Regions from separate parts of the Saccharopolyspora sp. NPDC049426 genome, predicted to be linked through region 2. Evidence: riboswitches for the same ligand, from Rfam matches in the RefSeq annotation. Region 2 holds a riboswitch; each other region holds the start of a gene.

Region 1 (10,335 bases), on a different contig from region 2:
CGGCAGGCGTTCGAGGAGGCCGTGCACACCCACACGTTCCAGTACATCTGCGAGAGCCTCGGTCTCGACGAGGGCGAGTTGTTCAACGCCTACCGGGAGATCCCCTCGATCGCCGACAAGGACGCGTGGGCGCTGCGCTACACCCAGAACCTGGAGAACCCGGAGTTCGCGACCGGCACCCCGGAGGCCGATCAGGCGTTCCTGCGGGACCTCATCGCGTTCTACGTGATCTTCGAGGGCATGTGGTTCTACACCGGGTTCGCGCAGATCCTGTCGCTGGGCAGGCGGAACAAGATGGTCGGGATCGCCGAGCAGTACCAGTACATCCTGCGCGACGAGTCGATCCACCTGAACTTCGGCATCGACTGCATCAACCAGATCAAGCTGGAGAACCCGCACCTGTGGACCCCGGAGTTCCAGCAGGAGGCGCGCACGATGCTCCGCGAGGCGTGCGAGCTGGAGAACGCCTACGGCCGGGACACCATGCCCCGCGGGATGCTCGGCCTGAACTCCGAGGTGTGCGAGCAGTACATGCGGTTCATCACCAACCGCCGCTGCGCACAACTCGGACTGGAACCGGTCTTCCCGGAAACCGACAACCCGTTCCCCTGGATGTCGGAGACCATGGATCTGAAGAAGGAGAAGAACTTCTTCGAGACCAGGGTCACGGAGTACCAGTCGGGCGCGGCGCTCACCTGGGACTGAAGCGCCGAGGGGCGGTTTTGGTCCGAACTGACCCGAATTCGATCGTGGAAGGTTCGGACCAAAACCGCCCGGTGTCGGCGCCACCGTCACAACGGCGGCCGCCGGCGACGGGGACCCGGCTGGATCAGGGGCGGGTGCGGTGGGCCGCCTCGGTCATGTTGCGCAACGCCGGTTCCACCTGCGGGTAGTCGCGGGTCTTGAGACCGCAGTCCGGGTTGACCCACAGCCGGTCGGCCGGAACTGCCTTGAGAGCGGCCCGCAGCAGCTCCCCCATCTCCTCCTGGTCGGGCACCCGGGGTGAGTGGATGTCGTAGACGCCTGGCCCCACGCCCCGGTCGAAGCCGACCTCGTTGAGGTCGGCGAGGACCTCCATGCGGGAGCGGGCCGCCTCGATGCTGGTCACGTCGGCGTCGAGGGCCACGATCGCGTCGATGACGTCGCCGAACTCCGAATAGCACAGGTGGGTGTGGATCTGGGTCGCCTCGGCGATCCCGGAGGTGGCCAGGCGGAACGACTCCACCGCCCACTCCAGGTAGGCCGGCCGTTGCTCGGCGCGCAGCGGCAGCAGTTCGCGCAGCGCGGGCTCGTCGACCTGCACCACGCGGATCCCGGCCGCCTCCAGGTCGCGGACCTCGTCGCGGATGGCGAGCGCGACCTGGCGGGCGGTGTCGGCCTGCGGCTGGTCGTCGCGGACGAACGACCACGCCAGCATGGTGACCGGACCCGTCAGCATTCCCTTGACCGGCTTCTCGGTGAGCCGCTGCGCGTGCGCGGCCCACTCGACCGTCATCGGTTCCGGACGCCGCACGTCGCCGAACAGGATCGGTGGCCGCACGCACCGGGAGCCGTAGGACTGCACCCACCCGTTGTCGGTGGCGGCGAAACCGTCGAGTTGCTCGGCGAAGTACTGCACCATGTCGTTGCGCTCGGGCTCGCCGTGCACCAGCACGTCCAGGCCGATGTCCTCCTGCAGCGCGATGACGCGCTCGACCTCGTCGCGCATCCGCTGCCGGTAGGTGGCCGCGTCGATGCGCCCGGCGCGCAGCGCGGCCCGCGCCTTGCGGACGTCGGTGGTCTGCGGGAACGATCCGATCGTGGTGGTCGGCAGCGGCGGCAGGCGAAGCGACTTCTGCTGCGCTTCTGCCCGTTTCGCGTAATCGGTGCGCCGGGAGTCCTGCGGGCGCAGTGCGTCGAGTCGCGCGCGAACGCGGTTGTCGCGCACCCGCTCCGCCCGCGCCCGGTCGGCCACCGCCGCTCGCGCCTCGACGAGCTCGCTCTCGACGACGTCGCGGCCCTCGCGCAGCGCCCGCCCGAGGGTGACCACCTCGCGGACCTTCTGCGCCGCGAAGGAAAGCCACGGCTTGACCTGCGGATCGAGCGAGGTCTCCGCGTCGATGTCGTAGGGCACGTGCAGCAGCGAGCAGGACGTGCCGATGCCCACCTCGCCGGCCGAGCCCAGCAGCGTCGCCGCCGCGGTCATGCACCGGTCGAGGTCGGCGCGCCAGATGTTGCGGCCGTCGATCAACCCCGCGACCAGAGTCTTGTCGCGCAACCCGGGAGTGGCGGCAACTCGGTCCTGAGTGGACGGATCGGTGACCAGGTCCAGCGCGATGCCCTCGATCGGCGCGGCGGCGAGCACGCCGAGCGCGTCACCGGGATCGCCGAAGTAGCAGGCGGTGAGGATCGCGGGGCGTTCGGCGAGGTCGCCGAGGCGCCGGTAGGTGTTGCGCAGCGCGTCGAGCTCCTGCGGCGTGCGGTCGGCGGCCAGCGCGGGCTCGTCGAGCTGCACCCACTGCGCTCCGGCCCGGTGGAGTTCGCCGAGCAGCTGCTCGTAGGCGTCGGTGAGTTCGGCGAGCTTGTCCAGCGGGTCGAAGTCCTCTTCGGACGGTTTGGACAGCAGCAGGAACGTCAGCGGCCCCACCAGCACCGGCCGGGTCTCCACCCCGAGCTTGCGCGCCTCCCGGAACTGCTCGACAGCGGTGCGGTCGGTGAGCGAGAAGCTCGTGTCCGGGCCGATTTCGGGGACCAGGTAGTGGTAGTTGGTGTCGAACCACTTCGTCATCTCCAGCGGGGGCACGGCCTCGGTGCCGCGCGCCATCGCGAAGTAGGTGTCCAGCGCGCCGAGGCCCAGCTCGGCGTAGCGGCGCGGGACGGCCCCGAAGGCGACGGCGGTGTCCAGGACGTGGTCGTAGTAGGAGAACGTGTTGCCCGGGACCGAGTCGAGGCCTGCTTCGGCCAAGCCTCGCCAGGTGTCCTCCCGCAGCCGACGCGCGACCTCCCGCAGGTCCGCCTCGCCGCTGCGGCCCGCCCAGTAGGACTCCAGGGCTCGCTTGAGCTCCCGGTTCGGGCCGATCCGGGGATGTCCGAGTACGGTGGATCCGATCTTGCTGGTCAACGCTCTCTCCTCGCGAGCTCGACGTGGTCGGTCGAGGACTTCGCGGCAGGCACGCGCCGACCAGCGGACGCACGTCGCCCGCTGATCGTCCGCCAGGCCCTCCCGCGAGACCTCGGACCAGCGCGCACCGTCGGTGCGCGCGCCGGTGGCAGGTCTTCGGACTCGCGGGCACCCGGTCTCGGGGAGGTCCCGGTGGAACCTCGCGCCTCAAGACCGGACCTACTGGCCGTCGCTTCCCGGACGCGTGACGCCCAGTGCTCATGACGGCGGTCGTTCCCGCTCACCGCTGCGGGGCAGTCCCGGATTCGCACCGGGTTCCCTCTTGCCTCGTTCGATCGCGCTCACCGCTCGACCGGACGAACCACCAGCACCCTCAGGCTAACCATCCGCGGGCACGAGACAACCCCGCGCGGCGTTCGGCCGGGTCCCCATCACGGCTCTGAGCTCGTGTTCGACACCCGGAGGAGATCCCGATCACGGAGCGGTCAGCCGGCCTTGGCGGAACCGATGGTGAAGGGCGTGCCGAACGGGTCCTTGACCTCGGCGATGCGGCCGTAGGCCATGTCGTAGGGGGGCTGGACAACGCCGCCCGCGTCGGTGGCCCGTCGTGCGGTGGCGTCGGTGTCCTCGACCATGAACAGCGTGCCCCAGGACGAAGCGGTGGCGGACGGGTCGCCGAGGATTCCGCCGATCTCGTGGCCGTCGGGTCGGCGCAGGAACGTGAAGTCACCTTCGCCGAGGTGTCCCTCGCTGTCCAGGCTGAAGCCGAAGACCTTCGGGTAGAACTCCCGCGCCGGACCCGGGTCCGGGGTGACGAGATCGTTGCGCAGCAAGGTGTTCGGCTCGTTGACGAGGCGGGATCCGATGTGCTTGTTGCCGTGCCAGAGCCCGAACTGCCCGCCGACCGGGTCCTTGAGGATCGCCATCCGCCCCTTGTCCATCACGTCCATGGGCGGGGTGATCACCTGGCCGTCGGCGGCCTCCGCCTTGGACACGGTGCCGGCGACGTCATCGGTGGCGAAGTAGACGTTCCACCAGAACTCGGTCGCCTCGAGGTCGTGGTTGGGCATGAGCGCGGCGACTTCCCTGCCCCGGACCAGGCACATCGTGTAGCGGCCCATCCCCTCGGGCCCCACGTCGAACTCCCACCCGAAAACGGCGCCGTAGAACGCCATCGCACGATCGAGGTCGGGGATTCCCAGGTCGATCCACGCGGGCGTCCCGTTGGGCTGCACCGCATCCACTTCCGCCATGACTCCTCCTCAGCTGCCGGGGAACTGCCACGACGGTAACCAGCGGCCCTGACAAATCGCCCACCGAAGCACGGGAGAGTGTCACCCCGGTGCACGGAGGAATTCTCAGGTTTTGATGGGGGACCAGGCTCGCAGCCACGTGTCGGGGTTGCTGAGGTCCGGGGTGGCGGTCGCGTTGCGCACCACCGGAACGCGCATCAGCATCCCGAAGTTGTCCGGGTCGGCGATCCGGTGCTTGAGGCGCTCGTGGTTGCGCTCGCGCAGCTCGGGGTCGGTGAGGCAGCGGACCGCGCCGAACCCGCCCCGGGTGAACACACCGCTGCACAAGGTCAGGCTGCGCCGCACGTTGTAGGGGTTGGGGAAGCGCGCCAGCATGCCCACGTCCTCGATCAGCCGGTCGTCGTGCAACGTCGGCCGGTACTGCCGGGATTCCTCGGCGATCTCGAAGACCTCCCCGTGCCCGAGGTCGTCGACCTCGACCTGGCGCACCGGCAGTCCGAAGCGCACCTGACGCCGCATCGGGTTCATCGCCGGACTTCCCAGCAGCACCAGGTGCGCATGCAGGTCGTGCGGGTCGATGCGGCGGGCGATGTCGAACCGCACGTCCGACGCGGGGTTCAGCGCGCGGACGTGCCCGTAGAGCTCGATCAACGAGTCGCCGTCGGCGTAGGAGGACATCCCGATGTAGTTGCGCCGCTCGGGCGAGGCCAGCGGCGAGAGGTTCCGGGCGGGAACGCGCCCGGTGAGGATGCGCACCGGGCCGCCGTCGGGGAACCGCCAGAAGTCCGAGAACCCCTGCGCCGACGTGGACTCATCCGCGTGGGACCGCAGCGCGTCCAGCTCCTCCTTGAGCTTCGCGCGGAGCCGGCGCTCCTGTTCGGTGAGCGAGGCCGGTGAGGGGAGTTTCCCGTTCCTCGCCGGGTTCTCGGCCGCGAAGAAGGTCGCGTAGTCGCCGAGCCGGGGCGGTGGCGGCACCTTCACCCCGCCTTCCCACTGCGAGACGCTGGAGACCGCCACGCCGAGCACCCGCGCCAGCTTCCCCTGGGTCAGGCCGTGCCCCTGGCGCAGTTCCCGCAGCCGTGCGCCGAGACCGGACCGCTGCGCACTCACCATCGCCGCCTCCTCGTGATCAGGTCTTCGGTCGCCACTCGTAGAGCCGGTTCGCCGGGTTCTGCAGGTCGGGCGTGCCGGTCACGTGCCGCATCACCGGAACCCGCATCAGCACCCCGAAGCGGTCGAGGTCCTCGACCTCGTCGTGGAGGTAGGCGAGGTTGCGGTCCTTGGCCTGCGGATCGGTCAGGCAGCGCACCGCGCCGAACCCTCCCCTGGTGAACACGCCGCTGCAGAAGGTCAGCGTGCGGCGAATGTTGTTCGGGTTCGGGATCCGGGCGAGCATTCCGACGTCCTCGACGAGCTGATCGCCTCGGAAGCCCGGTTTGAGCCTGCGCTCGCCGTCGATCTCGAACACCGAACCGTCGGGGACGTCCTCGTCGGGGACCTGCCGGACCGGCCACTCGGCGGTCAGCCACTCCACCCACGGGTTGGCCGCACCGCTGCCCAGGAACACCAGGTGGGCGCGCAGGTCGTCGTCGCCGAGGTTCTCGAGCCGGATCTCCACCTCGGAACGCGGGTTGGCCGCGCGCACCGTCCCGAACAGCTCCACAGCGGCGTCGAGGTCCGCGCAGCGGGCCAGCGACAGGAAGTTCGGCTCGCTGGGAGTACCCAGCGGCGACCAGTGCTTCTCGCTGAGCCCGCCGGTGACGATGAGGACGGGTCCCCCGTCGGGGAAGTGCCAGAAGTCCTGGCCCGCTTCGGCTTCCGCGGGACCGCGCACCTCGTCCAGCGTCGTCCGCAGGCGGTCGAGCTCCTGCTTGAGCCGCAGGCGCTCTTCGCGCTGCTCGCCGGTGAGCTGGTTCTCCGGCGGGACCCCGCCGGTGGCGTCGGCGGCGAAGAACGTCGCGTAATCGGCCAATCGGGTGAGCGGAGGTAGTTTCGCGCCGCTCTCCCAGGAGGAAATGCTCGACACCGCGACGCCGAGGGACCGCCCCAGCCGAAGTTGCGTCATACCGCGGGATTCGCGCAGCTCGCGAAGCCGCGAGCCGAGCCGTCCGGTTCCGCCCTGGTTCCCGGGACGGGCCATCGCGCCGTCTCCTTCACTCCGTTCGGATAATTTCACCAAACTTCACTGAACCACTGAAGACCAGCAGATACTGACACCTCGGGTGCATAACGGCAAGTCGTTGCCCAGCAAAGACATTGACGGTCTGTTGAAGTGATCGCATACTGACGGCGGAGCGTTTCACCTGGCGGCGAAGAACTTCAACGGAGAAGTGAAATTTCACCGCAGCAGAGGCGCTGGGCGTCTCGGATCACCATCAGAGGCGCGGCCGGCGGATCGTCGGCCGGACACGCGAACGCCCCCGGCAATCGTTTGGCCACGACCGGGGGCGCTGCGCACACTCACGATCACCCTCACAACGGGAAACACCCGTGAAGGGAGCTCGCATGTTCACGATACTCCCGGAGGTGCTGGCGGCAAACGACCCACAGGTCGTCACCCCTGACACCGTTTCCTCCGTCCTGCAAGGAATGCTGTTCGGCATCCTGGTCGCGTTGTTCGCGGCGGCGGTGGTGCTGGCCCGGGCGATGTCCGGACTGGCGACCATCGCCCGGTCCGTGCTCGGCCCGCCCGCGGCCGTGTTCACCGTGCTGTCGGTTCTCGCCCTCGTCCTGCTCGCCGGGAACGCGGGAGCCAGTCCATGATCCACCGACCCGATCCGCACCTGGCGGGCCCGCCGAACCGGGTCCGCCGCCGGTGCGGTCGGAGACGACCCGGGAAGCACCGACCTGCGAGTTCGCCCCGCAAGGCAACTCGTCGGTAACAGATCGGAACGACCTCTCCCGATTTGTCCGATCCTCATTGCGCGGGTGCGTGACCTCGATTACGTTCCCGCCCATGCCTGCCGCGATCTCCTCAGAATTCCGCTCGGTTCCTGACATGCTGCGCGATCGCGTCCAGCGGTCGGGCGACAGCGAGGCGTTCCGCTACCCGGAAGACGAGCAGTGGCGCTCGCTGACCTGGTCGCAGACCTGGGAAAGGGCGCGAGCGATCGCGCTGGGGCTGCACGCGATCGGCCTGGGGTCGCAGCAGCGGTGCGGGATCCTGGCCGGCACGCGGATCGACTGGATCCTCGCCGACATGGGCGTGATGTGCGCCGGTGGCGCCACCACGACGATCTACCCCACGACCACGGCCGAGGGCTGCGCCTACATCATCTCCGACTCCGGTTCGACGATCGTCTTCGCCGAGGACGACGAGCAGATCGCCAAGCTGCGCGAGCAGCGGGACAACCTGCCCGAGCTGACCCGCGTCATCACCTTCGACGGCACCGCCGACGGAGACTGGGTGCTGAGCCTGGCCGACCTGGAGGCCCAGGGCCGCGCCAAGCACGAGGCCGAGCCGGAGCTGTTCGACCAGCTCGTCGAGGCGGTCGGCATCGACGACCTGGCGACGCTCATCTACACCTCCGGCACCACCGGCAACCCCAAGGGCGTGCGGCTCGCCCAGTCGAACTGGGTCTACGTGGCCGAGGCGATGCACGCCACCGGCGAGATGACCGCCGAGGACGTGCAGTACCTGTGGCTGCCGCTGTCGCACGTGTTCGGCAAGGTCCTGCAGGTCGGCCAGATCCGCACCGGCTACCTGACCGCGGTGGACGGCCGGATCGACAAGATCGTGGACAACCTCGGCGAGGTGCGTCCGACGTTCGTGGCCGGTGCGCCGCGGATCTTCGAGAAGATCTACAACAAGGTCGTCGTGCAGGCCAAGGAGGGCGGCGAGCTCAAGTACAAGATCTTCCGCTGGGCCTGCGCCGTGGGTCTGGAGATCTCCCGGCTCCAGCAGAGCGGGCAGCAGGCCGGCCTGGGGCTCAAGGTCCAGTACGCGGTCGCCGACAAGCTCGTGTTCTCCAAGCTGCGCGAGAAGTTCGGCGGCAGGCTGCGGTTCTTCATCTCGGGCAGCGCCGCGCTGGCACCGGACATCGCGCGCTTCTTCCACGCCGCGGGCGTGCTGATCGCCGAGGGCTACGGGCTGACCGAGACCACCGCGGCCAGTTTCGTCAACCGCACCAACGACTTCCGCATCGGCACGGTGGGCCAGCCGCTGCCCGGCACCGAGGTCCGCATCGCCGAGGACGGCGAGGTGCTGTTGCGCGGTGGCGGTGTGATGCTCGGTTACCACAACATGCCGGAGGCGACCGCCGAGGTGCTCACGGGCGAGGGCTGGTTCCACACCGGTGACATCGGCGAGCTCGACGAGCAGGGCCGGCTGCGCATCACCGACCGCAAGAAGGACCTGATCAAGACCTCCGGCGGCAAGTACGTGGCGCCGCAGTCGGTGGAGGGCAAGTTCAAGGCGCTGTGCCCCTACGTCAGCAACGTGGTGGTCTTCGGCGACAAGCGGCCCTACTGCACCGCGCTGGTGACCCTCGACGAGGAGTCGATCGTCGAGTGGGCGCAGGCCAACGACCTCGGGGAGCTGTCCTACGAGGAGCTGGCCGCGCATCCCAAGGCTCACGAGATGGTGGCCGCCGCAGTCGAGGACCTCAACGCGACGCTGAACCGGCACGAGACGATCAAGAAGTTCGCGATCCTGCCGCGCGAGCTGACCATCGAGCACAACGAGGTCACCCCGAGCCTGAAGATCAAGCGGAAGGCCGTGGCTGACAACCACGTCGAGGCCATCGAGGAGCTGTACCCGAACACCGTCGAGACGCTGTAGCGAATCGCTCGAACGGGCCACGCCGATGAGGCCAGATCCTCCGGCGTGGCCCTTTCGCATGTCGGTGGGCGGTCGCACCATCTGCAGATGTGTCGAGGCTTGGCCGCCTGTGGAAGGGCGCGGTGCACACCTGGGAGGTGTGCCGCGAGGCCGAGGAGCGCAGGCAGTTGATGTGCCGCCCGTGGGAGGAGCAGATCCTGCACTGGTCGCGGCAGGAGGACGGCTGGGTGCTGCACGGCGAGCACCTGCCGCCCGACGCGCGCTGGCGCTACGGCTCCACCAAGTGGGGCTGGTGCCCCCGATCCGACGGCTGATCCCGAACTCGCGCAACGGGCTTCCCGAAACGGGACCACTACTCCGTCAGCGTGGCATATGTTGTGCCTACCGGGCAGTAGCCTTACTGTACAGGAATGAACAGGACTGGACAGGTTCCCTTCGGGAAACGTGACCGGTTGATCGCCGAGCTCACCGAGCAGATCCGCTCGGGGCGGCTCGCGCGCGGCGAGCAGTTGCCGGGCGAGAACCAGATCGCGGAGAAGTACCAGGTCAGCCGCGGTACCGTGCGCAGCGCCCTGTCCGAGTTGCAACGCCAGGAACTCATCGCCACCCGCAGCGGCGTCGGCTCCTTCGTCACCTTCGACGGAGTCACGCTCGACCAGACGGTCGGCTGGGCCACCGCGCTCGCCGACTCCGGGTTCGACATCAGCACCGAACTGCTGGGCATCGAGCTCACCACCGACGCCGAGCTCACCGAGCGCTTCGGACTCGAGGAGTTCATCGCCATACGCCGCCTGCGCCGGGATCGGGCCGTCGGGCCGGTGTCGGTGGAGACCTCCTTGATCCCGGCGGTCGGAGAACTGCGCGAGCTGCCCGAGAAGGGGCTGCTCGAAGGCTCCATAACAGCCACCCTGCTCTCGGCCGGGCTGGTCGCCGGCGCCGGCGACCAGCGCATCGGCACCCACGCGCTGTCCGCCCGGATGGCCGCGCTGCTCGAACGCCCCGAGGGCGAGCTGTTCCTGCAGGCGGTGCGCACCAACGTCACCGCCGACGGCCAGCTCGTCGAGCAGGTCACCAGCCTGCTCGACCCGAACCGGTTCCAGTTCCACCTGACGTTTGGCCGCCCATGAGCACACGCGACCGCGCGCTCGGCGCTTTCTACGGACTGGCGATCGGCGATGCCCTGGGCATGCCGACGCAATCGA
Region 2 (10,335 bases):
TGGTTTCGTGCCGGCCGGCCCGTCCGGGTCGCCGACCCGCGGGTTGATCTCGGTGCTGCCCACCGGCCGCAACTTCTACTCGGTGGACCCCAAGGCCATCCCGTCGCGCAACGCCTTCGACGTCGGTTCCGCGCTCGCCGATTCGCTGATCACCCGGCACGTCGCCGACACCGGTGAGAACCCGCGCTCGGTCGGCCTGACGGTGTGGGGCACCTCGGCGATGCGGACCCAGGGCGATGACATCGCCGAGATCCTCTGGCTGCTGGGCTGCCGCCCGAAGTGGGACGACGCCTCGCGGCGGGTCACCGGCTTCGAGGTGGTGCCGGTCGCCGAGCTGGGACGGCCGCGCATCGACGTCGTGGTGCGCATCTCCGGTTTCTTCCGCGACGCGTTCCCGCACGTCGTCTCGCTGATCGACGACGCGGTGCAGACCGTGGCCAAGCTCGACGAGCCCGACGAGGACAACTACGTCGCCGCCCACTACCGCGCCGACGTCGACGAGCACGGCGACGACCGCCGGGCCTCGACCCGCATCTTCGGTTCGAAGCCGGGCGCCTACGGTGCCGGGCTGCTGCCGCTGATCGACGCCCGCAACTGGCGCAGCGACGCCGACCTCGCCGAGGTCTACGCGACCTGGGGCGGTTACGCCTACGGCCGGGGGCTCGACGGCCGCGAGGCGCGCGGCGACATGGAGACGGCGTTCAAGCGCATCCAGGTGGCGGCCAAGAACGTCGACACCCGCGAGCACGACATCGCCGACTCCGACGACTACTTCCAGTACCACGGCGGCATGGTCGCGATGGTGCGCTCGCTGTCAGGGCAGAGCCCTGCCGCCTACGTGGGTGACTCGGCGGTGCCGCACGCGGTCAAGACCCGCACGCTGGGGGAGGAGACCAAGCGGGTCTTCCGGGCTCGGGTGATCAACCCGAAGTGGATCTCGGCGATGCAGCGGCACGGGTACAAGGGCGCCTTCGAGCTCGCGGCCACGGTGGACTACCTGTTCGGGTTCGACGCCACCGCCGGTGTCGTCGACGACTGGATGTACGCGAAGCTGGCGGAGTCCTACGTCTTCGACGAGCAGGTGCAGCAGTTCCTGCGCAACTCCAACCCGTGGGCGCTGCGGGGTATGACCGAGCGGCTGCTGGAAGCCGCTGATCGCGGCCTGTGGGCCGAACCGGACGAGCAGGTCCTCGACGATCTGCGGTCGGTGTACCTGGAGCTGGAAGGCCAGCTGGAGGACTGAGCCGCCACTCGGGGCCGGGTCGCCGGTCCCGAGTGGAACGTGGCTATCCACAGTGGACCGAATCGTTGCGTCGTCCGAGTGGAAAAGGGCTCGAAATTCCACTCGTTCGTGTTGAGCTCCTGGCCGAGGTGTATCTGACAGAGGGTTCGTTTCCTCTTACTCGTGGACACTTTGGACGAGCCGGAGCGGCGGTCGGACGGCCGCCGGGAGGCTCCGGGGGAGGAGACGAACCATGGCGGAGAACAAGCTCGGGATGCGGGCGGCGGCCGGGGCCCTGGCGGCGATGAGCCTGATCGGTGGCCTGTTGGCCACCTCGGCCAACGCCAATGAGCAGGGGACCGGTGCGCCACCGATCGTCGGGGGACAAGCGGCTCCGATCGCCGACCACCCCTGGGTGGTCTACCTGGCCGATGACCAGGGGAACCAGTTCTGCGGCGGCACGATCGGCGCGGCGAACAAGGTCATCACGGCAGCGCACTGCGTCAAGGGCGAGCGGCCCTCGTCGGTGCGGGTGATCGCGGGCCGGGAGAGCAAGTCGTCCACCGACGGCGTCGAGGCCCGGGTCGCCGACATCTGGGTTCACCCGAAATACCAGGACGCCAACACCGGGTCCGACGTGGCGGTGGTGACCCTCGAACAGCAGCTCCCGCAGGCCCCGCTGCCGGTGGCCACACCGGCCGACACCGCCTCCTACGAGGCGGGCAAGAAGGCGACCGTGCTCGGCTGGGGCGCCACCTCAGAAGGCGGCGAGGCCTCGGACACCCTGCAGAGGGCCGAGGTCCCGCTGACCTCCGACGCGGACTGCAAGCGGGCGTACAGCCAGTACGACCCGCAGAAGATGGTCTGCGCCGGGTACCCCGAGGGCGGCATCGACAGCTGCCAGGGCGACTCCGGCGGGCCGCTGGTGGTCGACGGCAAGCTCGTCGGCATCGTCTCCACCGGCAACGGCTGCGCGAGGCCGGGCAACCCGGGCATCTACACCCGCACCGCCACCTACGAGGCCGACATCCAGGCCCAGCTGGCGGCGCAGGACTGATCACGGGCAAGCACTGATCACGCCGGGGTCAGCCGCAGCCCGGGACCGAGTTCGCGGGCGAGTCCGGTGGCCAGGGTCCGGAAGGCGCGCACTTGCGGGTCCTCGTCACCGGCGCGGCTGACCAGCACGCTGTGCTCCCACGGCGCGTCCGCCACCGGAACGCACCGGGTGCCGGGCCACGGGTAGTAGCGCTCGAAGGATTCCAGCGCCGAACCCGCGCCGCGTCCGGCGGCCGCGGTGGCGAGCACCTCGTGCGGGTTGACCGCGTCGTCCTGGCCGCAGCGCGGGGCCTCACCGCCCCGCGCAGCGGTGAAGTACAGGTAGTCGGTGAATGGGCGCGGAGTGCGCTCGGGCAGCCGGATGAACGGCAGGTCGAGCACGTCGGCCAGCCGCACCTCGGGCGCGTCGGCCAGCTCCCAGCGGGCCGGGACCACCACGATGCGCCGCTCGGTGGTCAGCACGTCGACCTCGACGCGCTCGTCCACCGGAGCCGGGCGCACGAAGGCCACGTCCACGCGGTGCTCCAGCAGCGCGGACACGTGCTCGGTGAAGTCCAGCGGCACCAGCCGCAGATCGATCTCCGGGTGGGCCATCCGGAACGCCTGCGCGGTCGCGGGCGTCAGCTCCGCCGAACCGTGCCCCATGACCCCGACTCGCAGCGTCCCGGGTTCGGCCGACGCCGCCTCGGCGACGTCCGCGCGAGCGAGGTCGGCGGCGGCGAGCAGCGCGCGGGCGTGCCGGGCGAGCCGGTGACCCGCGGGGGTCAGCCGCACCGGGTTGCGGTCCAGCAGCGGCGTCCCGAAGTCGTGCTCCAGCTGCTTGACGTGCTCGGTCACGGTCGCCTTGGCCAGGAACAACCGCTCGGCGGCCCGGCCGAAGTGCTCCTCCTCGGCCACCACCAGCAACGTCTCCAAGCGCCGCAACTCCATGCTGGCAACGTAGAACCCGAGCACCTCCGAAACCAGCGAAAGAGGCGCGCATAACGACGAACTCTCGCCCAGGTGAGTAAGTCGATCGTGTCATGGAAAAGGGCTGGGAGAGTGCTAGCCTTTCCGCAGGAGTTCGGCACCGCGGGTGTCGGGCGAGTCGCAGGGGCAGGTGCACCCGGGGTAGACCGGGACCCTGCCTCTACGCATATCAGGGCCAGGTCAGCAGTCGGTCGCGACGACAATTTCGTGAAGGCTGCCGTCCAGCAGCGGCTGGTAATTCGCCCGCCCCTCATGTTGAGCCCGAACGGCTCCGGCGGCGATGTCAGCGGCCCACAGCAGCGCTTCTCGTTTTCCTGGAATGTGTCCGATGCGGAACACCTCTCCGCTGGGCAGGCAGAATCGGGCGCCGCGGACGGTGTTGATATCGCGTTGGTTCAGTTCCGGGGTCCGCGATTCCATGTGCAGGACGGTCACGCCCAGGCCGTGGAGTTCGAGGGTGAGCTGAACCAAACATGCGGCCCGTGCACGTTCCTGTCGTCTCGCCGGGACGGGTGAGCCGACGGCCACGACGTAAAGCCCATCGAGATCAGCGATGGTTTTGACGGCGTTGTGGCGCAGTTGTTGGTTCATCTCGTTCCAGTGCAACTTCAGCGGCGCGCGCTTGCCTTGCAGATCGCGCATGGCGTCGCGGGCGGCATCTTCGGAAGCGGGTTCGAAGATGGCCGCGGCCAAGACGTAGAAACCGCCGAGTTCTGCCTCGCGGAAGGATTCGTCGGCGAACGCCTGAAGGCCGCCAGGTGACGTGGTGATCACTTGTGGAGCGTAGAACCGCGCTGGTCAGCTACTCATTTCAGCGATAGTGCGAGTGGGAGGCGTGGACGTTCGGTGAGTTTCACGGCCCGCCAGATCCAAAAGCACCGCGTGGTTGAGCCGATCGTGGAGCGCTGACGCAAGGACGGTTCCCGGATCGCCTGAACTCGGAGCGGCGTTCGAGGTAGTTCTCGACGAGGAGCTCCGCTGATTCGCGGGTTGGTCGTTCGGGAAATCCGAACGGTCGGTGCCTGCGGTGGGGTGCGGGCGCGTAGAACGTTAGGTGTGCGAAACGTGTGGTTGCCCGCTGCTCTGCTGTTGATGGTGGCCGGGTGGGGTGCGAACCAGTTCTCCCCGCTGCTGGGGGCGTACCGGGGCGAGCTGGGGCTGAGCCCGTCTGCGGCGACCGGGCTGCTGGCGCTCTACGTGGTCGGGCTGGTGCCCGGCTTGTTGTTCGGGGGTCCGCTGGCCGACCGGCGCGGGCGCAAACCGGTGGTGATCTGGGCGATCGTGCTCAGCGCCCTGGCCACCGTGGCGCTGATGCTCGGGGCGCACGTGGTGCCGTGGCTGATCGTCGGCCGGCTGATCGTCGGGGTGAGCACCGGTGCCGTGCTCGCCGCCGGGAGCGCCTGGGTGCGCGACCTGTCGCACCCGCCGTTCGGGACCGTGACCGAGGACGGCGCCGGTGCGCGCCGGGCCGGTGTGCTGCTGGCGGCCGGTTTCAGCATCAGCGGCGTGGTGTCCGCGCTGGTCGCGACCTGGGGGCCGTTCCCGCTGGTCAGCGCCTACGTTCCGCACCTGATCCTGTGCGCGGTGACGTTGCCGCTGGCGCTGCGCTGCCCGGAGACGCGCATCGAGCCGGCGGCCGGAGCACCGCGCGGCAGGGGAGCCCGTGATCCGCGGTTCCTGCGCCGGGTGGCGCCGGTGGCGCCGTGGATCTTCCTGTGCCCCACCGTCGGCTTCGCCGTGCTCCCGGCGGAGGTCACCGTCCACGCGCCCGGCTACGAGGTGCTCTACGCGGGGGTGTCGACGCTGTGCGCGCCCGGGTTCGGCGCGATCGTGCAGCCCTGGGCTCGTCGGGTCGCCCGGCGCGGGGTGCGGGCGACCGCCGTGTTCGGGCTGCTGACCATCGCCGCCGGGCTCGTGCTGGCCGCCGTCGCCGCGTGGCAGGCGCAGCCGTGGCTGGGCCTGCTCGCCGCGCTGACGCTGGGCGCCGGCTACGGCTTCGTCTCGACCTACTGCCTGACCGTGGTCGGCCGCATCGCCGGACCGTCCGAGCTGGCCGGGCTGACCGCGACCATGTGGGTGCTGGCCTACCTGGGCTTCTGCACGCCGTTCGTGATCAGCCTGCTCTCGGGCGTGGTCGCGGTGCCGGTGGTGCTGCTCGTGCTGGCCGGGCTGGCGCTGCTGACCCTGCTGTCAACTCGCGACGAGACCGATCGAGATCGTCACGAAAGCCGTCGCGCTCAACGCGTCCAGCGACTTCGAGACGCGGGGGTTCTTTAGCCGGTCGGCGATCCCGGCGGCGGCCAGCACGATGGTGACCTCCCAGATCGCGGCCAGCACCAGGAACACCACGCCCAGCGCGACCAGCTGGAGCGCCGGTTGCGCGGACGTACCGACGAACTGCGGCAGGAACGCGAGGCTGAACAGCAGCATCTTCGGGTTGGTCAGGTTGCTGAGCAGGCCGCGCAGGTAGGGGTTGGCGTCCTCCGGCGGCGGAACGTCCAGCGAGCCGGACTCGCGCCTGGTCAACCAGTAACCGCGCACGATGGATCCCGCGAGGTAGAGCAGGTAGGCCGCGCCCACCCACTTCAGGGTCACGAGCACGCCCGGTGCGTTGGTGATGAGCGCACCCAGCCCGGAGATGACCAGCGCGACCTGCAGAGCGCTGGCGCTGTGGATCCCGGCCAGCGCCAGCAGTCCCGCCTTGCGGCCGTGGTTCAGCGATGTGCGCAGCAGCAGGAAGACGTCCACTCCCGGTGTGATGATCACGACCGCGCTCGCCAGCAGGAAGGCGGGCAACGGCGTCGGGTCCAGGAGCACGGCGAATTCCTCTCCATTTCGGGCGGCACGGGCTGCCGCATCGCTTGATCAGGTTCTTCTCGTCATCCGGTCAGGTGAGATCGGCGGATGCCGGTGGTGGAGGTACCCCGGTTCCGCGATGCCCTGGGATGGAGGCGCGACTGTCAACGGCGACATTCGCGAAAGGATTTGTTTCCAGGATCAAGTTTAACGAAATATTTTCCTGCCAATCTGTGAGTTGCGACTCGTGATGTTTCGGTGCGCGGGTGAATACGGTGTGTCCGCTCCGCCGATGACCGCGACAGCTGGAGGCACCGACTTTGGGCCGCGACGAACAGGGACCCGCTGACAAGACCCGTGCGCTGCGCGCGCTCGCCATCGCCGGAGCGGTCACCGCTCTGGCGGGCGGGAGCCCCGCCGCCCACGCGGACCCGGCGATCACCGGGGACGACCAGCCGCAATCCCGGATCCTCGGCGGCTCGGGCGCCACCACGAACGACGCGCCCTGGGTGGTCGCGCTGACCGACCGGTACGGCAACCAGTTCTGCGGCGGCACCCTGATCCGCGCGGGCGAGGTCGTCACCGCGGCGCACTGCGCGCACGATCCGCTCACCGGGGCCGAACGCTCGCCCGAGGACGTCCGCGTGGTCGCCGGGCGCACCGACCTGCGCAGCTCGCAGGGCAGCGAAGCCGAGGTGGACGACGTGTGGGTGCACCCGGGCTACGAGGACTTCACCACCGGCGACGACCTCGCCGTGCTCAAGCTCAATGCTCCGCTGCCGCAGCGCCCGCTGCCCGTGGTCGCGCCCGGCGAGACCGCGCCGTACGAGCCGGGCGCCATGGCCCGCGTCTACGGATGGGGTCGGACCAGCGAGAACGGTCCCAACTCGGACAGCCTGCGCTCCGTCGAGGTGCCCGTCGCCGCCGACGACGCCTGCCGCTCGGCCTACCCGAACTACGACCCGCGCAGCATGTTCTGCGCCGGGTACCCCGAAGGCGGGCGCGACGCCTGCGCGGGCGACTCCGGCGGGCCGATCGTCGCCGGCGGGCGGCTCATCGGCGTGGTGTCCTACGGCACCGGCTGCGGTCGTCCCGGCACGCCCGGTGTCTACACCAGGCTGTCGAACTACCCGTTGTGAGCGGTCGGCGAGTGGCCTGCACAACTCCCGCCGCTGGCGAGTGCGGGAAACCGGGAAGTCCTGTGATATCCAGGTAAGGGTGACCCTTCAGCCGCTCGCGACCGCCGTGCAACGCGCCTACACCGCAGACCTCGACGCCTCCGACTTCTACCGGATGCTGCGGCTGCGGGTCGACGTCTTCGTCGTCGAGCAGGAATGCCCCTACCCCGAACTCGACGGGCGCGACCTGGAGGACTCCACCCGCCACTTCTGGGTCGACTCCGCCGACGACTACGTGCTCGGCTACCTGCGGCTGCTGGAAGACCCCGACGGCACCTACCGCATCGGCCGCGTCTGCACCGCCAAGAGCGCCCGCGGCCTGGGCATCGGTCGGAAGCTGATGCGCGCCGCCGTCGCCGAGGTGCAGAACTCGCCCTCCGTGCTGTCCGCCCAGACCTACGCCAAGGACTTCTACGCCTCCTTCGGCTTCGTGGCGACCGGGGACGAGTACCTCGAAGACGGCATCCCGCACGTCGACATGCGACGCGAACCCCGCCGCGCGGGCATCACCGCCGCTCGCTGAGGCGCCTTCGGGGATGCGGCGGAGCCGGTCGGGTTCCGCCACCCGCACCGCTGAGCAGAGCAACCATCACCACTCCGAACTGTGAGTTGCGGCGCCGGAAGGTTGGGCGCTTGATCGACGTCTGGGACGATGTCGGTGAATCCGTTTGCAAGGGGTGTTGGCAGGAAGCCGGTTCGAGTCCGGCACGGTCGGCGCCACTGTGACCGGGGAGCGGACCTCCCGCGCGAGCCACCGGGGTGACCTGGGAAGGCCGGAGGGACGTGACGATCCGGGAGTCAGGACACTGCGGCCCCTTGTTCCCGACAGCGGGGCGTCCGCACCCCGAGGAAGGAACCACACCGGCATGTCCGCTGCCCCTCGCTTCCCCTTCTCCGCCGTGGTCGGCCACGACGATCTGCGGCTCGCGCTGCTGCTCAACGCGGTGCACCCGCGCATCGGCGGTGTTCTGGTGCGCGGTGAGAAGGGCACGGCCAAGTCGACCGTGGTGCGCGCCCTCGCCTCGCTGCTGCCGTCGCTGGACGTCGTCGACGGCTGCCGCTTCGGCTGCGACCCCGCCGCGCCCGACCCGCAGTGCCCCGACGCACCGCACGGCGCCACCGCCACCCGGCGGCCCGCGCAGCTCGTCGAACTGCCCGTCGGCGCCACCGAAGACCGGCTCATCGGCTCGCTCGACCTCGAACGCGCGCTGACCGAAGGCGTCCGCGCCTTCCAACCCGGCCTGCTCGCCGGAGCGCACCGCGGCGTGCTCTACGTCGACGAGGTCAACCTGCTGCACGACCACCTCGTGGACCTGCTGCTCGACGCCGCCGCCATGGGCCGCGCCCACGTCGAGCGCGACGGCGTGTCCGTCTCGCACGCCTCGTCGTTCCTGCTGGTCGGCACCATGAACCCGGAGGAAGGTGAACTCCGGCCGCAGCTGCTCGACCGCTTCGGGCTCACCGTGCAGGTCGCCGCCTCCCGCGAGGTCGGCACCCGCACGGAGGTCGTCCGCCGCCGGCTCGCCTTCGAAGCAGACCCCGCCGGGTTCGCCGCCCAGTGGGCCGAGGCGGACGCCGAACTCGCCGAGCACATCCGCGCCGCCCGCGCCCGCGTCGAGAACGTCGTGCTGCCCGACTCCGAACTGCGCCGGATCTCCGCGCTGTGCGCGGCCTTCGACGTCGACGGCATGCGGGCCGACCTGGTGCTGGCGCGCACCTCCATCGCCCACGCCGCCTGGCGCGGCGCCGACGCCGTCAGCGAGGAGGACGTCGAAGCCGCAGCCCGCCTGGCCCTGCCGCACCGGCGCCGCCGCGACCCGTTCGACGAACCCGGCATGGCCGAGGACCAGCTGCAGCAAGCCCTCTCCGACGCCGCCGAGCAGGCCGAGGACCAGCCGCCGGAAGATCCCGACGACGACCCCGACGGAGGCCCCGACGGCGGTCCCGGTGGAGGCGGCGAACCCCAGGACGAGCCCACCGGACCCACCGGCGGCGGAGGCGGCGAGGAGCAGGACCAGCAGCCCGGTGGCGGTGACTCCGAACGCGCCCCCGTCGGCGCCGGGCAGTCGTTCCGCGCCCGGTTGCTGGAAGTGCCCGGACTCGGCGAAGGCGCACCCGGCCGCCGGTCCCGCGCCCGCTCCCGCAGCGGGCGCACCACCCGCGCCACCACCGCCGACGGACACGGACTGCACGTGACCGCCACCCTCGCCGCGGCCGCGCCCCACCAAGCCGCGCGCGGACGCAGCGGGCCCGGCCTCGTCCTGCGCTCCGACGACGTCCGCCGATCCCTGCGCGAAGGCCGTGAGGGCAACCTCGTGCTCTTCGCCGTCGACGCCTCCGGCTCGATGGCAGCCCGCGATCGGATGACCGCCGTCAGCGGCGCCGTCCTGTCCCTGCTGCGCGACGCCTACCAGCGGCGCGACAAGGTCGGCGTGATCACCTTCCGCGGCGACAAGGCCGAAGTCGCCCTGCCGCCCACCTCCTCGGTCGACGTCGCCGCCGCCCGCCTCCGCCGGATGCGCACCGGCGGGCGCACCCCGCTCGCCGACGGACTGCTGCGCACCAAGCACCTCATCCAGACCGAGAGCACCCGCGACCCGCAGCGCCGACCGCTCGTCGTGCTGCTCACCGACGGCAAGGCCACCGTCGGCGTCCAAGGTGCCACCGGAAGCAAGCAGGCCGTCGACGACGCCCTGCGCGCGGCACGCGTGCTCGCCGATACCGGAACCGCCTCCGTGGTCGTCGACTGCGAGAACGGTCCCGTCAAGCTCGGACTGGCGAACCAGCTGGCCACGGCCCTCGGCGGACCCAGCCTGCGGCTCGAGGAGCTCTCCGCCGAACACGTCGCCGGAGTCGTGCGCGCCGTCAGCGGTGACAGCGGGTTGGCGGCTTAGTCTCGTTTTGGTTACGAGATTCAACCCTGTGAGTACCGACCCATCGGTCGGATTGGTACGGTGACCACCAGTCCACCTGACCCCCAGGGGTGGACCTCCAAAGTGCCCCGCGCTCCCAGCGACCCCCAGGCCGGTTGAGCGCGGGGCTCTTTCTTTTGTTGGTTTGTTGGTCGTTTTGCGGGGCGGTGCGGGTAGGGGAACCTGAGCGGCGCTGTGGACT
Region 3 (10,335 bases), on a different contig from region 2:
GATGCGTAGCCGCCGTGGCGTGGGGCGTGCCGATGTTCTTGATGGCCAACACCGGCTCCGCGGTGCTGATCGTGCTCGCCTTCGTGATCAGCTACGCGATCTGCCAGAACTCGCTGGCCGGGGTCCAGGGCGCCTGGTTCTCGGAGCTGTTCGAGACCAAGACCCGCACCGCCGGGGCGTCGCTGGCCTACCAGATCTCCGCGGTCGTCTCGGGTTTCACGCCGATGATCGCCACCGCCCTGTACGCGCAGGCCGGTTGGCTCGGACCGGCGCTGCTGTTCAGCGGCTACGGCGTGCTGGGCCTGGTCGCGGCGGTGCTCACCCGGGAGACGTGGGGCCCGGCTCAGAAGGCGGAGGTCGCGGCCCTCGAGCGCGCCGCCAACGGCAAGGAGGAAGCAGTTGTCTGATCGAACGCGCAAGATCGCGGAGTCGGCGCGCCGCATCCGCGAGAACGCCCTGGACATGGGCGAACTCCAAGGACAGGGCTACATCGCCCAGGCGCTCGGGGTCGCCGACGTGCTGGCGGTGATGTACTCCGACCAGCTGCGGTTCCGGCCCGAAGACCCGGAGTGGGAGGACCGCGACCGGTTCCTGCTGTCCATCGGCCACTACGCGATCGCGCTGTACGCGGCGCTGGCCGAGGCCGGGGTGATCGACGCCGACGAGCTGCAAACCTACGCCTCCGACGACTCGCGGCTGCCGATGTCGGCCATGGCCAGCTACACCCCGGGGGTGGAGATCTCCGGCGGTTCGCTCGGCCACGGGCTCGGCGTCGCCGTGGGCATGGCACTCGGGTTGCGGCACAGGGGAAATCCGGCCCGCGTCTACAACCTGCTCTCCGACGGCGAGCTCGACGAGGGTTCCACGTGGGAAGCGGCGCTGGCCGCCTCGCACCACGGGCTGGACGGCCTCATCGCGATCGTCGACGTCAACGCGCTGCAGGCCGACGGCCCGACGGTCGACGTGCTGCGCACCGAGCCGATCCAGGCCAAGTGGGAGTCCTTCGGCTGGAACGCCGTCCGCGTCGACGGCAACGACGTCGACGCCCTGGTGGCAGCGCTGGACGGGCTGCGCGAGCACCGGGGTTCGCCGTCGGTGCTGATCTGCGACACCCGGGTCGGCCGAGGCGTCCCGTTCCTGGAGACCCGGGAGAAGGCGCACTTCATGCGGGTCGAACCGCACGAGTGGCAACTGGCACGCGACCACCTGCAGGAGGCCGGGGCATGACGACCGCGACCAAGAAGGCCACCACGTCGGCGATGATCGCCTCGTTCGCCGACGAGGGCCAGAAGACCACCAAAGCCCCGTTCGGGCACGCGCTGGCCCGGCTCGCCGAGCAGCGCCAGGACGTCGTGGGCCTGTCAGCGGACCTCGCCAAGTACACCGACATGCACGTCTTCCGCGACGCCCACCCGGAGCGGTTCTTCCAGATGGGCATGGCCGAGCAGTCGCTGCTGGCCGCGGCCGCGGGGATGGCGGAGGTCGGCCTGACGCCGTTCGCCTCGACCTATTCGGTGTTCGCGACCAGGCGCGCCTACGACTTCCTGTGCCTGGACATCGCCGAGCCGGGGCTCAACGTCAACGTCATCGGCGGACTTCCGGGGCTGACCACCGGCTACGGGCCGAGCCACCAGGCCACCGAGGACGTCGCGATCCTGCGCGGCATCCCAGGACTGACCATCGTCGACCCGTGCGATTCGGTGGACATCGAGCAGGCGGTCCCGCAGCTGGCCGACTCGCCCGGCCCCACCTACCTGCGGTTGCTGCGCGGTGCGGTGCCGACGGTGCTCGACGAGTACGACTACCGCTTCCAGCTGGGCAAGGCCGCTGAGCTGCGCACCGGCCGGGACGTGCTGATGATCTCCAGCGGGCTGATGACGATGCGCGCCCTGACGGCGGCCGCCGAGCTCGCCGACGATCACGTCGACGTGGCCGTGCTGCACGTGCCGACCATCAAACCCCTTGACCGGCAAGCGATCCTGTCCGCCGTGGGACGGGACCGGTTGGTGGTGACGCTGGAGAACCACACGGTCGTCGGAGGTCTGGCCGAGTCCGTCGCGTCCTGCCTGGCCTTCGCCGGGGTGGGTGAGCGCATCGTGCCGATCGGCCTGCCCGACGAGTTCCTGGCCGCGGGCGCGCTGCCCACGCTGCACGACCGCTACGGACTTTCGGTGCCGCAGATCAAGAAGCGCGTGCTCGCCGAGCTCGGCTGACCCACCTAGGAGATCGCATGAACAGCAACCGCACAGCCATCGTGACCGGAGCCGGTTCGCGTCGCGGCATCGGGCAGGGAATCGCGCACGCGCTGGCCGGGCAGGGCTGGAACATCGCCGTGCTCGACGTCGACGAGGCCAGCGCGAAGGACGTCGCCAACGCCGTCGCCGAGGCGCACGGCGTGGCCGCGGTCAGCGCTGGTTGCGACGTGACCGACAAGGCGGCGGTGGACGCCGCCGTGTCGGTCGTGGAATCGGAGTTGCCGGAGATCGGCGCGCTGGTCAACAACGCCGGAATCACCTCCCCCGTCCCGTTCCTGGAGGTCTCCGACGAGGAGTGGGATCGCGTCTTCGAGGTCAACGTCCGGGGCAGCTACCTGATGACCAAGCGGGTCGTCGGTGGCATGGCCGAGCGGGGTTTCGGGCGCGTCGTGAACCTCTCGTCGGTGTCGGCGGAGCGCGGCGGCGGGGTGTTCGGCGGTGTCGCCTACTCGGCGGCCAAGGCCGGGCTGCTCGGGTTCTCCCGAGCGCTGGCCCGCGAACTGGGCCCGTCGGGGGTCACGGTGAACTCCGTGGCCCCGGGCCTGATCGACACCGACATCACGGCGGGCAAGCTCGACCCGGAGCGCAAGGCCGCGATGATCGCCGACATCCCGACCCGCCGCGCCGGCCGCGTCGACGACGTCGCCGATGTCGTCGCGTTCCTGTGCCGACCGGAATCGGGCTACCTCACCGGTGTCACCTACGACATCAACGGCGGCTCGCACATCCACTGACCGGACGGTGGGGTCCGCGCGTCGGCGCGGGCCCCACCGATGGCATACTTCCGCCGGTGCGCAGGACGTTCTCGATCGTCGCCGTGTCGGCCGCGCTGCTGGCCGCGATCCTCCTCGTGGGTCCGTCGATCACGCTGCACGAACAGGTGCTGCACCACGAGACCTCCGGGGACGCGGGCGTGACCTACGAGCACTCGGGTGCGCGGTGGTCCAGCGACCTCCACCTGGTCGAGCTCCGCACGGTCACCGACACCCGCTACGAACTCCGCCTGGGCCCCGACGCCGCGTCCTACTACTACCCCGTCGAGCTCGCCTTCGGCTCCGAACCTCCGGCACTCCGCCAGGTCACGTGGCTGCCCGACGCCGTCGAGATCACCTTCACCACGGGAGAAGCGCTCCACGTCCCAGCCGACAACTTCCGCAGCACCCGGTGACTCACCCGTCCCACCCGAGGGTTCCGAAGGGACGCGATTCGAGGTAACCGCGCAGGCCGGCGGCCGGGTAGCCGATGATGTCGCCGGGCAGCGCGTCGAGCGCGAACCAACTCAGCTCGTAACACTTCTCGGGCTCGCGGTTCTCCGGTTCGCCGTGCCAGGCGGGGGCTTCGAAGAACACCCCGAGGCGCGGCTCGACACCGGTCGCGGTCGCGTGCAGCGTGTGCACGTGCCGGAGATCGTTCCCGTCGATGCGAACCCCGACCTCCTCCCACGCCTCCCGAACCGCGGCCTGGACCAGCGATTCCCCCGCATCGACCTTCCCCGAGGGAAGGTGCCACAACCCGTCCCCGAAGCTCCCGCGCCTGCGGCTGAGCAGCACTCGCCCCTCCCGCACCATGATCACGTGAGCATCAACCACCGTTCGATGAACCACCACCCGATCATCCCCCAACGCACGCACCCCAGGACGCGGGAACGTCCCGACTTCCACTGAAATCCGGATCCAGCCGAGCACCGCGGACATGTCGGGCATCGCCGGTACGGTCCCGGCATGGTGATGGCGGATCCGGGAGGCGATGAGTTCTGCGCCGGGCACGCGAGGGGGCGCTCATGAGGACCGGTGACGACGGCACTCGACTGGTGGTCCTTCGCGGGCCTTCCGGTTCTGGGAAGTCCTCTGCGGCGCGGGAATTGCGTCGGCGGGTCGGGCGCGGCGTGGCCCTGGTGGAGCAGGACTACCTGCGCCGGATCCTGCTGCGTGAGCGCGATCGGCCTGGTGGGGCGAACATCGAGTTGATCTCGAACACCGCGCGGTTCGCGCTGGATCGCGGATTTCACGTGATCCTCGAAGGGATCATGCCGGCGGCCCGCTACGGCGCGATGCTGCGGTCCCTCCACGACGACCACGCGGGCCGGAGCTTCTTCTACTACTTCGACATCAGCTGGTCCGAGACCTTGCGGCGGCACGCGACGCGACCGAAATCCGCCGAGTTCGGGGCCGCCGAGATGAGCGAGTGGTTCGGCCAGGCGGGTCGGCTGGAACTGATCGAGGAACGAACGGTGCCCGAGAGTCTCAGCCTGGACGAGATCGTTCGGCGGCTTCAGCGAGAGGTGTTCTAGCGGTTGCGGGTTCGCGCGGTCAGTCGCGGAATCGGACGACTCCTGCCGTCAGCCGCTTCACGCGGTCGGCGTCGCGGATGCCGTCGATCTCCACGATGCGGCCGTCCACCACGGTGAACACCATGATCGACACCGGACGGCCGGACCGGGCGGCGACCACGCCGGGCAGGCCGTTGACGAGCACCCGGTGGAGCTCCGCACCGCGACTCGCGCGGGACTGCCGGGCGATCTTCTCAGCCCCTCGGTACACCGCGGGCGGCCGCTCGCCGCCGTAGTCGGTGCGGAAGACGACGTCGGGGTCGAGCAACCGCACCAGCGCGTCGAAGTCCCCGGCGTTCGCGGCGGTGAAGAACGCGTCCACCACCTCGCGCTGCCTGCCGATGTCCTGGTCGGGGGTGGGTGGCTCGGCGCCCCGGACGCGTCGCCGCGCGCGGCTCGCGAGCTGCCGGGCCGCCACCGGCGTGCGGTCCACCAGCCGCGCGACCTCGTCGAAGGGCAGGTCGAACATGTCGTGCAGCACGAAGGCCAACCGCTCGGCCGGGCTGAGCGACTCCAGCACCACGAGCAGCGCGAGGCTGACCGAGTCGGCGAGCAGCGCCTGCTGCTCCGGCCCCTCCCCCTCCGGGGCGGAGACCACGGGGTCCGGCAACGGGGTGGCGGCGGTGTCGACGAGATCCTCGCGGCGACGCCGACGCGACCGAAGCAGGTGCAGCGCTTCGCGAGCGACGACGGTGGTCAGCCAGCCTCCGAGGTTGGCTATCTCGTCGGGCTCCGCTCGGCTGAGGCGCAGCCAGGCGTTCTGCACCGCGTCCTCGGCATCGGTCACGGACCCGAGCATCCGGTAGGCCACCGCGCGCAGCTGCCCTCGGTGCTGCTCGAACCGCTGGGCGAGCCGATCGTCTTCCGCCACCTGTCACACCGTCCCTCCGGCCGGGCTCATCACTGTGAACCCACCGATCCGCGGGATGTGACGACGAGGGAGGACGCCATGCCCGACAACGCCGGTGATTTCGTCAGCGTCAGGTACATGGTCGATGATGTCGACAAGGCCGTCGAGTTCTACGCGCGCCATCTGGGATTCACCGTCCGGACCGACTTCGCGCCGGCGTTCGCCGACGTCATCAGGGGTGACCTACGGCTGCTGCTGAGCGGTCCGGCCAGCTCAGCGGGCCGGGCGATGCCGGACGGCGCGATCCCCGGCCCCGGCGGGTGGAACCGGATCCACCTCATCGTCGACGATCTCGCCGCCGAGGTGGATCGGCTGCGCGCCGAAGGTGTTGATTTCCGCAATGACGTCATCAGCGGTCCGGGCGGTCAGCAGGTCCTGCTGCGAGACCCCTCGGGCAACGTGGTGGAGCTGTTCCAGGCCCGATGACGCGTCGGCGTCGTTTCCCCGCCGTAGTCAACGTATAGCGCACCCGGGGGCTTGCGGCAAGCCCCCGGGTATGCCGCAGAATCTCCGATCTGAAGCCGTGAGCTGCGAAGATGCCGAATTCGCTGCACGGAGTGACCGGGGGTTGAGAGATGATCGACGTTGTTGTCGCCGGTGCCGGTCCGACCGGTCTGATGCTGGCGGCGGAGCTGCGGCTGCACGGGGTGGGCGTGGTCGTGCTGGACAAGGCCGCGGAGCCGACGGACTTCGTGCGCGCGTTGGGGCTGCACGTGCGCAGCATCGAGGTCCTGGACCAGCGGGGCCTGCTGGAGCGGTTCCTGGCCGAGGGGACGAAGTACCCGCTCGGCGGTTTCTTCGCCGCCATCTCCAAGCCCGCGCCCGAGCGCCTGGACACCGCGCACGGCTACGTGCTGGGCATCCCGCAGACCACGACCGAACGACTGCTGGCCGAGCGGGCAGCCGAGCTCGACGTCGAGGTCCGGCGGGGCTGTGAACTGGTCGGACTCGATCAGGACGAGGACGGGGTGACCGCCGAGCTCGCCGATGGCACGCGGTTGCGGGCGCGCTACCTCGTCGGCTGCGACGGCGGTCGCAGCACCGTGCGCAAGCTGTGCGGCATCGGGTTCCCCGGCGAGCCGTCCAGGGTGGACACGCTGCTCGGCGAGATGAAGATGACCGCGTCGCGGGAGACCATGGCCGCCGTGACGAACGAGGTCCGCAAGACCCAGAAGCGCTTCGGCGTCGGTCCTCTCGACGGCGAGTGGTGCCGGGTCGTCGTACCGGCCGCCGGTATTGCCGAGGACCGTTCGGCGCCGCCGACCCTCGGGGAGCTCACCAGCCGGCTCGAAGCGATCGCGGGCACCGACTTCGGCGCGCACTCCCCTCGCCGCCTCGCCCGCATCGGCGACGCGACCCGGCAGGCCGAGCGCTACCGCGCGGGTCGCGTGCTGCTCGCAGGCGATGCCGCGCACATCCACCCTCCGGTCGGGGGCCAGGGGCTCAACCTCGGTCTGCAGGACGCGTTCAACCTCGGTTGGAAGCTCGCCGCGGAGATCGCCGGGTGGGCATCGGCGGACCTGCTCGACAGCTACCAGGACGAACGGCATCCGGTGGCCGCCGCCGTCCTGGACAACACGCGCGCGCAGATGCAGCTGATGTCCACCGAGCCGGGCGCGCGGGCGGTACGTCGGCTGGTGTCGGAGCTGATGGACTTCGACGAGGTCAACCGGCACCTCACCGAGAAGATCATCGCGCTCGACGTGCGCTACGACTTCGGCGGGGACCACGACCTGGTCGGCAGGCGCATGCGCGATGTCAACCTGGAGCGAGGCCGCCTCTACGAGCTGACGCGAACGGGACGCGGACTGCTGCTCGACCGGACCGGGGAGCTCTCGGTCGAGGGCTGGGACGACCGGGTCGATCACGTCGTCGACGTCGGCGCGGATCTCGACGCGCCCGCCGTCCTGCTGCGCCCGGACGGTCACGTGGCCTGGGTCGGGGACGATCAGCGAGACCTCCTCCCCCACCTGTCGAAGTGGTTCGGGAAGTGACTCATTTCTCCCTCCGACACGCCCATGTTGGTGTTGGTGGACGAGTCAGACCCAAGATGTAGAGTGTCGCTCGCTGGTGGTTCACCGGGCCCGCGCGGGTCCGGTGTGGCAACAGGGAACCCGGTGCGAATCCGGGACTGCCCCGCAGCGGTGAACGGGAACGACCGCCGTCATCACGCACTGGACGCCACGCGTCCGGGAAGCGACGGCCAGTAGGACCGGTCTTGCGATTCCCCGAGACCGGACGCCCGTGAGTCCGAAGACCTGCCATCGGCGCGCGCACGCCCGTGCGCGCCGTCCGGGACCTCGCGGGAGGGTCCACGCGGACATGCGACGGTCTTCGCTTCCGTCGCGTCCTCGCGTGCTGTCGCCGCCGGTTCCGGGCATGCCTTCCGAGCTCGCGAGGAGAGAGTCCCGGTGACCGACACCGCACTGTCCGAACCCATTCCGCTCACCGGCGGCCGCGTGTCCACTGTGGTCGAGCAGTCCTGCGCGGGACTCGCCGACGTGGACCCGTCGGCGGTGCTCACCGAGGTCGAGCGCAACGTCTACCCCGGCATCGGGGACGCCGAACTCGGCGAGGCGCTGATCATGTCGGCGCGCACGCTGGTGGAGTCCGAGCCGAACTACTCCCTGGTCACCGCTCGACTGCTGCTGGACAAGCTGCGCGGCGAAGCGCTGAGCCACCTGGCCGGTGCGCCGCAGCAGACCGACCAGGAGCAGATGCGCGACCGCTACGCGTCCTACTTCACCGACTACGTGCGGCGGGGCATCGAGCTGGGCCGGCTCGACCCGGAGTTGGCCCGCTTCGACCTGTCCCGGCTGGGCGCGGCGCTGGACGCCGAGCGGGATCTCGCCTTCGACTTCCTGGGGCTGCAAACGCTCTACGACCGGTACTTCCTGCACCACGACGGCATCCGGTTCGAGCTGCCGCAGGCGTTCTTCATGCGGGTGGCGATGGGCCTGGCGATGCGCGAGGACGACCGCGATGCGCGTGCCATCGAGTTCTACCGATTGCTGTCGTCGTTCGACTTCATGTGCTCCACGCCGACGCTGTTCAACTCCGGCACGACCCGCCCGCAGCTGTCGTCGTGCTTCCTGACCACTGTGGACGACGACCTCCAGTCGATCTTCAGCTCGTACCGGAACAACGCGCTGCTGGCCAAGTACTCCGGCGGGCTGGGCAACGACTGGACCCCGGTGCGCGGCATCGGCGCCCACATCCACGGCACCAACGGCGAGTCCCAGGGCGTGGTCCCGTTCCTGAAGATCGCCAACGACACGGCGGTGGCGGTCAACCAGGGCGGCAAGCGCAAGGGCGCGGTGTGCGCGTACCTGGAGACCTGGCACATCGATGTCGAGGAGTTCCTGGACCTGCGCAAGAACACCGGTGACGACCGCAGGCGCACCCACGACATGAACACCGCGAACTGGGTGCCCGACGAGTTCCTGCGCCGCGTCGAGGCCGACGAGTCCTGGACGCTGTTCTCCCCGGACGAGACGCCCGACCTGCACGACCTCTACGGTTCGGCGTTCGCCGAGCGCTACCGGGCCTACGAGGCCGCGGCCGAGCGCGGCGAGATCCGCGTGTTCCGGCGGGTCCGGGCGGTGGAGCTGTGGCGGCGGATGCTGACCATGCTGTTCGAGACCGGGCACCCGTGGATCACCTTCAAGGACCCGTGCAACCTGCGCTCGCCGCAGCAGCACACCGGGGTGGTGCACTCGTCGAACCTGTGCACCGAGATCACCCTGAACACCGCCGCCGACGAGGTCGCGGTGTGCAACCTGGGGTCGGTGAACCTGGCCCGGCACGTCACCGCCGACAGCCTGGACCGCGACCGGCTCGCCGCGACCGTGCGCACGGCCGTGCGGATGCTGGACAACGTCATCGACATCAACTTCTACACGATCCCCGAGGCCGAGCGCTCCAACAGCCGGCACCGGCCGGTGGGGCTGGGGCTGATGGGATTCTCCGACGCCCTGCTGAAGCTGCGGATCCCGATGTCCTCCGATGACGCGGTGGAGTTCGCCGACCGCAGCATGGAGGAGATCAGCTACCACGCCATCGACGCGTCCAGCCGACTCGCCGAGGAGCGCGGGCGCTACGCCTCGTTCGAGGGCTCGCTGTGGAGCCGGGGAATTCTGCCCATCGATTCCCAGGAGTTCGTTCAGGAAGCGCGCGGGAGTGCGGATCTGGACCGGAGCTCGACGCTGGACTGGTCGTCGCTGCGGGAGCGGGTTCGCGGCAACGGGATGCGCAACTCCAACGTGATGGCCATCGCGCCGACCGCGACCATCGCCAACATCTGCGGTGTCGGCCAGTCCATCGAGCCGCTGTACCGCAACCTCTTCGTCAAGTCGAACATGTCCGGCGACTTCACCGTCGTCAACCCGCACCTGGTGGCCGACCTCAAGCGGGCCGGGCTGTGGGACGAGGCGATGGTGGCGGACCTGAAGTTCTACGACGGGTCGCTCGGGCCGATCGACCGCGTCCCGGACGAGCTCAAAGCCCGCTACGCCACCGCGTTCGAGATCGAGCCGCACTGGCTGGTCGAGGCCGCGGCCCGCAGGCAGAAGTGGATCGACCAGGCGCAGTCGCTGAACCTGTACCTGGCCACGCCCAGCGGGCGCAAGCTCGACGAGCTCTACCGGCTGGCCTGGCGCAAGGGCCTCAAGACGACCTACTACCTGCGCTCGTCCAGCGCGACCCACGTGGAGAAGTCCACGCTGCGCGGTACCGACGGCAAGCTCAACGCCGTCCCCGCCGCCGCCTGCTCGGTCGAGGACCCCGATTGCGAGGCCTGCCAGTGATCCCCCAGGAGAAGGAGCTCATGAGCACCACCACCG

Evidence for each region. Region 2 has a riboswitch for cobalamin ahead of AB0J78_RS12670 (putative cobaltochelatase). Riboswitches for the same ligand answer to the same signal wherever they lie in the genome.
Region 1: another riboswitch for cobalamin. It lies ahead of metE (5-methyltetrahydropteroyltriglutamate--homocysteine S-methyltransferase); the one in region 2 lies ahead of AB0J78_RS12670 (putative cobaltochelatase).
Region 3: another riboswitch for cobalamin. It lies ahead of AB0J78_RS22575 (ribonucleoside-diphosphate reductase subunit alpha); the one in region 2 lies ahead of AB0J78_RS12670 (putative cobaltochelatase).

What each region holds. Positions count from the first base shown of each region.
Region 1 covers NZ_JBFAPZ010000010.1:219,794-230,128, forward strand. The annotation lists gene AB0J78_RS22580 (ribonucleotide-diphosphate reductase subunit beta) at 1-705, shown strand, start outside; gene metE (5-methyltetrahydropteroyltriglutamate--homocysteine S-methyltransferase) at 830-3,100, opposite strand; cobalamin riboswitch at 3,230-3,481, opposite strand; gene AB0J78_RS22590 (VOC family protein) at 3,586-4,353, opposite strand; gene AB0J78_RS22595 (helix-turn-helix domain-containing protein) at 4,459-5,466, opposite strand; gene AB0J78_RS22600 (helix-turn-helix transcriptional regulator) at 5,483-6,493, opposite strand; gene AB0J78_RS22605 (hypothetical protein) at 6,859-7,116, shown strand; gene AB0J78_RS22610 (long-chain fatty acid--CoA ligase) at 7,310-9,133, shown strand; gene AB0J78_RS22615 (hypothetical protein) at 9,223-9,447, shown strand; gene AB0J78_RS22620 (GntR family transcriptional regulator) at 9,544-10,260, shown strand; gene AB0J78_RS22625 (ADP-ribosylglycohydrolase family protein) at 10,257-10,335, shown strand, end outside.
Region 2 covers NZ_JBFAPZ010000005.1:181,484-191,818, forward strand. The annotation lists gene cobN (cobaltochelatase subunit CobN) at 1-1,243, shown strand, start outside; gene AB0J78_RS12635 (serine protease) at 1,476-2,279, shown strand; gene AB0J78_RS12640 (LysR family transcriptional regulator) at 2,297-3,208, opposite strand; gene AB0J78_RS12645 (hypothetical protein) at 3,428-4,021, opposite strand; gene AB0J78_RS12650 (MFS transporter) at 4,313-5,524, shown strand; gene AB0J78_RS12655 (LysE family translocator) at 5,438-6,064, opposite strand; gene AB0J78_RS12660 (serine protease) at 6,364-7,182, shown strand; gene AB0J78_RS12665 (GNAT family N-acetyltransferase) at 7,262-7,744, shown strand; cobalamin riboswitch at 7,861-8,049, shown strand; gene AB0J78_RS12670 (putative cobaltochelatase) at 8,088-10,115, shown strand.
Region 3 covers NZ_JBFAPZ010000010.1:209,121-219,455, forward strand. The annotation lists gene AB0J78_RS22525 (MFS transporter) at 1-407, shown strand, start outside; gene AB0J78_RS22530 (transketolase) at 400-1,227, shown strand; gene AB0J78_RS22535 (transketolase C-terminal domain-containing protein) at 1,224-2,213, shown strand; gene AB0J78_RS22540 (SDR family NAD(P)-dependent oxidoreductase) at 2,231-2,989, shown strand; gene AB0J78_RS22545 (hypothetical protein) at 3,046-3,423, shown strand; gene AB0J78_RS22550 (NUDIX domain-containing protein) at 3,425-3,844, opposite strand; gene AB0J78_RS22555 (AAA family ATPase) at 4,036-4,545, shown strand; gene AB0J78_RS22560 (sigma-70 family RNA polymerase sigma factor) at 4,565-5,455, opposite strand; gene AB0J78_RS22565 (VOC family protein) at 5,534-5,920, shown strand; gene rox (rifampin monooxygenase) at 6,070-7,488, shown strand; cobalamin riboswitch at 7,549-7,775, shown strand; gene AB0J78_RS22575 (ribonucleoside-diphosphate reductase subunit alpha) at 7,906-10,299, shown strand; gene AB0J78_RS22580 (ribonucleotide-diphosphate reductase subunit beta) at 10,320-10,335, shown strand, end outside.